2 linked regions of the Bacillus pumilus genome follow. The protein of the gene in region 2 interacts with the protein of the main gene of each other region in a pairwise test. Links are inferred from orthologs where the notes say so. Each region holds a gene or a part of one and is shown on either strand. Other genes may lie near its edges.

Region 1 (3,088 bases), 1.4 Mb from region 2 along the record:
CTTCTCTTGATGGTTCTTGATGAATGCCGGGAATATCATCTAAATCCCCATTCATGATGCTGTGGGCGATGGAAAGAATTTGGTGCTGTTCTTCAGGATCTTTAAATAAATACGTGTTTTCAAGAATGCTGCGCATGCGCTCATTTTCTTTGCATTCCAAAAAAAAGTGAACCAGTAATGGCCGCACAATGGGCTCAAGTCCTTCTTTTGATTCCTTCGCCTCTATGAGAAGTCGGTCTTTCCCTTGTTGAATTGACATGTGATGCCGACTGTCCAAGTGTTCAGCAAGATGTAAAAAAGCGGCGGTATCATATTCATCTTCAAAGATTATTTCAAGCATGTTTGTCCCCCCTAACGACATCTGTTACATATATATGGGGAGAACATAAAAAATAGACGCCTAAAATAAATCAGGCCTCTTTCTTTTTAGAACGAGCGGAACTGAGATAAAGATGAGATAAATCAAACAAACGATTGCTAAGGCGGCATAATTGCCGCTGACAAAGCTAGAACCAAGGACATTTAAGGCCACTGTACCCGGTATTAAACCTAAAAAGGTAGCTGCCGTAAATGCACGATAATTCGCACGTGAAGCTGCTGCCGCATAGCTGACAAAGTCAAAATGGATGGGGGCAATACGCAATAACAAAATGTAAAGAAACCCATGCTCCTGAATGCGGGATGTCACCGCTCTCAGCTTCCGGCTGCTTGATTCTGTTTCCTTCTTTTTGGAACGAAAGGTTGTAGCAAGCAGGAAGGAGCCTAATGCGCCGGCGGTTGCACCGACGAGGGCATAAATCGTCCCAAGAACACTTCCGAAGGCCAAACCTGCTGCCAGCGAAAAGACCGTAAGCGGGACAAGAACAAACGGGCGAAAAAGAGATAAGAACAGAAAAACAAAGGGAGCCAGCAGTCCAAATTGTAGCACCCAATTCTTCACATCTTTCGGCGCCAGCTGAAGATGCTGTTTGTTCAGCCACCAAAGTAAAACAGCGAGACCTGCAATCACGAGAAAAAGTAGCCATTTTCTTTTGTTCATTTCATTTGCTCCTCCTTCACGTGATAGACACTTTTATAAATGACGGCGGTTTTCTCCTTCGAGCAAGACTGCCTCTGCTAAATAGAGAATCCGTTCCATTAAACGAGCAGCTTTGACCTCTTCTTTTTCCCCGCGCTGTGAATACGTAAAGTGATGCTTCAGTTCACTTGGTGAGAAATTAGAGGAGAAGAAAGTCGGCAGCTGCTCTGCCATACGATATTGTAAAATCGTTCCAAGTAGTTCATCTCGAACCCAGCTTGTCATCGACTCGGCCCCAATATCATCAAGCATTAATATAGGAGTGGATTTGACCATGTTCAGTTTTGATTCTAATGTATGATCGGCTAACGAATTTTTTAGCTCTCTTACAAACTCAGGCACGTACACAAGGAGAGATGGATATTCCTTCTCCGCTAACTGCTGCGCAATGGCTGCCAGAATATACGTTTTTCCTACTCCAAACTTTCCGTGTAAATATAAGCCTTTTCCTTTGCCCGTCTCGTCATAGCTTTGCAGGAATTGCCCTACTTTTTGAATGACTTCCTGTCTTCCTACAACGTTCAAATCAGCAAACGTTGCTTGAAGAACATTTTGCGGAATGTACATGCTTTTCATGAGCTCTTGCTGTTTTTTCTGTCTATCGAACCGTAGCTTGACTGGACAAGGGGAATATTCAATATCAATACTCTGACCTTTAATCACAAGCTTTGGGTGATAACCGTCTAATATCGCATTGACGTTCTCTTCATCTAAGCAATATGAACAGCCCTTCGCCTGCTGCACATATTCAAAAAGCCGGTTCAAGCTGCGATTGATCATGTCTTCGTGTATGTCTTCTTGGTGCTCCTGTAAAAAAGCTTTTACATCTTCATCAGATAACACACTCTCTTTAATCTGATTGTATCTCACACGAAAATCTACGCGCCCTTTTAGCTGATCAAATGAACGACCGATCGGTTTCATCCTCATCTCACCTCTTCTTAATGTGCATTGTACTTTTTCATATTTTTAAACTGATCTAACAGTTTTTCTTTTTCTCGTTCGAGATCTTCTGTCGATAGACTGTCTGTTTGTTCTTTTGCTGGCTGTTCTTTCGTTTCGGTTTCTTTCATCCAGTCAGGAAGCTTCTCTTCACGAACAACTTTCCCTGATCCGTATGTGCTGCGCTGCTTTTTCTGCTGCGCCCATTCTGTCATTTGCCTATTCTCTTCTTTGGCAATTTTCATGGCTGCTGCCACAGTTTTAATTTTCTTTCTCACCCAATGAGCGGCAATTTTTTGCATATATGTTTTCGACAGCTTCATATCTGTTTTCAGCAATGTATAGTAGATCAAAACATTCATGACCCCTGGCTCTAGCTGCTGCTCAAGCATAATATCCTCGACAATTCTTAAGTCAGCATACGTTGGCTCAATGCCATCAGCCATATCTTTTAGCAGTTCCCTAGGCGAAATGTGGTCAAGCTTTTCAATCAGTTTTGCATCAGGCGTATCTGCTAACGGCGACTTTGAAGCATCTTGACGCAAGTGTCTCGGCTGTTTTTGATCAATGAGTTTTGGCTGCTCGCCTCTATATTCAATTTGGTACCAGTCTCTTGCCGCTTTTCTCAATTCTTCTGTTGAGATCATTTGATCAGAACCGCAGGCGCCTGCTACAATATTTTGCATTTGAAGCGGGGTGATGCCGTATACAACGGCTAACTTCTTAATGGTTTCTTTCACCTGCTTTGTCAAAGCCTTTCTTGGAATCATCATATCAGACATACCCGCTAACAATAGATCGAAATCAAAGGAATCGTCTGAGAGCGGAGCCGGCTGACTCGATCCAACGGTCACATATTCATAGCCTTGATCAAGTGATGACGCCTGATTGATTTCTTCTGTCATCCTGCGTTCACCTGGCTGCAATACGTGAAAGACTTCTTCAAACGACCGCGAGATGTTCTTTGCCTCTGCCGGAACACCGGGATACGAGAAATAATCGCGAAGCTGCATATATTTCGCTTTCTCTACACGATGGTACAGCAGGACATTCAACATTCCATCTTGG
Region 2 (3,127 bases):
ATGTTCAGCTTGTTAGAACAGCCTGGTGCGTATGAAGCGCTCGCCCAATCTCCTGAACTCATCCCACGTGCGGTGGAAGAGGCTGTCCGTTTTCGTGCACCAGCTCCTGCGATTGTTCGTTATGTCACAAAAGATACAGAACTTGGAGAGAAAGTGTTGAAAAGGGGCGACAATGTGATTGTGTTTCTTGCTTCCGCCAACCGAGATGAGCGTCAATTTTCAAACGCACATGAATACGATATACACCGCCATCCTAATCCTCATATTGGTTTCGGGCACGGTATCCATTTCTGCCTTGGCGCACCACTAGCACGTCTTGAAGCATGTACAGCTATAAAGATTTTCATAGAACGATATGAGGCGCTAGAGCTCCTTTCTTATGTTCCGATGACAAGCAGCAGCATGTATGGACTGAAAGAGCTGAAACTGCGTGTCACACCTCGTTCATAACAGAAAAGACTCCCGGGCATGGGAGTCTTTTTAAACAGGGGTGATGCCATCTGTGTTCATGAGCACAATGCGATACCCATCTGGATCTTCAATGGTTGCTCCACCCCGTTCCCAATATGGATTTGTAGAGGTGACTTGCCGTCCGCCAAATGAGAGCAACCTCTCTTTCATTTGCTGAAATTCCTCAGCATCCGGAATATAGAACACAAGAAGCTGTTCTGGATGCGGGGCGGGCAAACTTTCTTCTTCTTCATGCTTTGTGATTTCTAAATGAACATGCTGATGAGGGAGCCCCAGCATGACACCATCATATCCTTCATGCTGATCAAACGAGCCTATTCGTTTGAGCCCTAAGCCTTCTTCATAAAAGGACACAACCTCTTCCATGTTGACGGTTGGGCGTGCGATGCGTAATTGAGCGGCTTCGAACTGTTGAAATTTCATCAGTCATCACTCCTTTTCTTCTTTTAGTATACGATTTCTCAATCTTTCTCTCCTCCTCATTTCGATCGTTTTTCAATCATTCTTTCGATGTAGATCCATTAAAAAAAAGCCCAGCTTCTTGAGCTGGGCTTTAAGCACCGGGCGGAACACCCGCATCGTCAAACCTTCTTTCCAGGTTGACGAATTTGTTATATTCTTTGACGAACGCCAGTGATACTGTACCCACTGGGCCGTTACGCTGTTTGGCAATGATGATTTCAATAATGTTCTTATTCTCTGATTCTTTGTCGTAGTAATCATCACGATAAAGGAATGCCACGATATCGGCATCCTGCTCGATACTTCCTGATTCACGAATATCAGACATCATCGGACGTTTGTCCTGACGCTGCTCTACTCCACGTGAAAGCTGAGACAAAGCAATAACTGGAACTTCAAGCTCCCTTGCCAGCGATTTTAATGCCCGAGAGATTTCAGAAACCTCTTGCTGACGGTTATCGCTTGATCGTCCGCTCCCTTGAATAAGCTGTAAGTAGTCAATCAAGATCATTCCAAGACCGTTTTCTTGCTTCAAGCGGCGGCATTTTGAGCGAATTTCACTTACTCTGATTCCAGGTGTATCATCAATGAAAATCCCACTATTAGATAGCGAGCCCATTGCCATTGTCAGCTTGCCCCAGTCCTCTTCTGTCAGATTACCGGTTCTTAGGTTTTGTGCATTGATATTCCCCTCAGCACATAGCATACGCATAACTAGCTGCTCAGATCCCATCTCTAAACTAAAGATGGCGACACTTTCGTCCGTTTTGGTCGCAACATTCTGTGCGATGTTCAATGCGAAAGCCGTTTTCCCTACTGATGGACGAGCTGCTACAATAATTAAGTCATTTCGCTGGAATCCAGCTGTCATCCGATCAAGCTCGGAGAAACCTGTTGGAATCCCTGTGATATCGCCTTTTCGGTTATGAAGCTGTTCAATATTATCATATGTCTGAACAAGCACGTCCTTAATGTTTTGGAAAGCTCCTGAGTTTTTACGCTGCGCCACTTCCATAATGGTCTTTTCAGCATCACTCAACAGATCCTCTACTTCATCCTCACGCGTGTATCCATCCTGTGCAATGGTTGTCGCCGTGCGGATCAGACGTCTTAAAATAGATTTCTCTTCTACAATTTTTGCATAGTATTCTATGTTTGCGGCAGTTGGGACAGAGTTCGCAATATCGGTTAAATACGAAATCCCGCCTACCTCTTCTAGTAAATCTGTATTGGCCAGTTCAGATGTCACCGTAACAAGATCGACCGGTTCCCCTCTATCACCAAGTACAAGCATCGCATTATAAATCTTTTGATGCGACATTCTATAGAAATCCTCTGGAATTAATACCTCAGAAGCGAGCGTGAGCGCAGATGGTTCTAAAAAAACAGCACCTAATACGGCCTGCTCGGCTTCTATATTTTGCGGCGGCAGCCGGTCATCGAGAAGTTCCGTCATGCCAAGCACCGTCCTTTCATAAAAAAATACGCTACTCATCATTTTAACATTTTCACCAATAAAAAAGTGAAAAACATCGTCTATAGTCAAAATTACCATGAGGAGGTTTCGTTGAACAGCCAACCAACGCATCTCAATAGAAAAGACTCTGTAACATCAATTGTTATAGAGTCTTTTATTAACGGTATCTGGTTTTGTACCTGTTGTCGTCCACGTTTTGTTAATCTATTGTTCTCTTAATCCCATAATTCTCTTTTTGTCCAATGTCTTGTAAAGAGCCGTTTTGATAACCAATAGATAACACCAAATCTGGAATAGAATCAAACCCGTTTTTCGCTAGGTCAAATAGTTGTGCACCATAATGTGAAGCGGCAATACGTGCATTTTCAGCTGTATATGGATTTTTCAGGAGTTCTTCTTTGTATAGATCAAAAATATTCGCTCCGTTATCCGTTATAAATTGACCGTTTACAATACTTAAATCTTTTAAATTGTAGCCTGTCACCGTTTTGATTTGGTTGACAAGATGGAACTTTGCCAGAGAATCAGGTGTGAATTGAGTAGAATCATCATTTCTACTTTTCATAATATGAAAAAATAGTTCTCTTGTATTGTTGGTTGTATTTAATAAGTCTTCTATTTGTTTCATGAGCGATTCGTCTTTTGAACCACTCACTACTAATTTGAAATTATTTGGATCAATGGTAAAAGTGAGATTTGTGTTTTTAGGAATGGATA

Evidence for each region.
Region 1: the proteins of dnaB (region 2) and dnaI interact in binary tests that used the Bacillus subtilis proteins (3 or more experiments, as listed by UniProt). The link is inferred for Bacillus pumilus from one-to-one orthologs.

Annotation. Positions count from the first base shown.
Region 1 is NZ_CP047089.1:1,457,913-1,461,000, reverse strand. What follows is about bases 38-2,826. They hold dnaI (primosomal protein DnaI), read right to left. Parts: upstream 2,003-2,826; coding sequence 1,073-2,002; downstream 38-1,072. Other genes in these bases: dnaB (replicative helicase loading/DNA remodeling protein DnaB), read right to left, coding at 2,020-2,826; GPS65_RS07065 (TVP38/TMEM64 family protein), read right to left, coding at 401-1,039; ytxC (putative sporulation protein YtxC), read right to left, coding at 38-340. In the rest of the region: more of ytxC, read right to left, coding at 1-37; more of dnaB, read right to left, coding at 2,827-3,088. UniProt on the Bacillus subtilis protein: Helps load the DnaC replicative helicase onto single-stranded (ss)DNA and simulates the helicase activity; in the presence of DnaB more helicase activity is seen.
Region 2 is NZ_CP047089.1:21,278-24,404, reverse strand. Bases 208-3,035 are described here. They hold dnaB (replicative DNA helicase), read right to left. Parts: upstream 2,390-3,035; coding sequence 1,025-2,389; downstream 208-1,024. Other genes in these bases: GPS65_RS00080 (DUF4885 family protein), read right to left, coding at 2,610-3,035; GPS65_RS00090 (VOC family protein), read right to left, coding at 481-894; GPS65_RS00095 (cytochrome P450), read left to right, coding at 208-450. In the rest of the region: more of GPS65_RS00095, read left to right, coding at 1-207; more of GPS65_RS00080, read right to left, coding at 3,036-3,127. UniProt on the Bacillus subtilis protein: The main replicative DNA helicase, it participates in initiation and elongation during chromosome replication. Travels ahead of the DNA replisome, separating dsDNA into templates for DNA synthesis.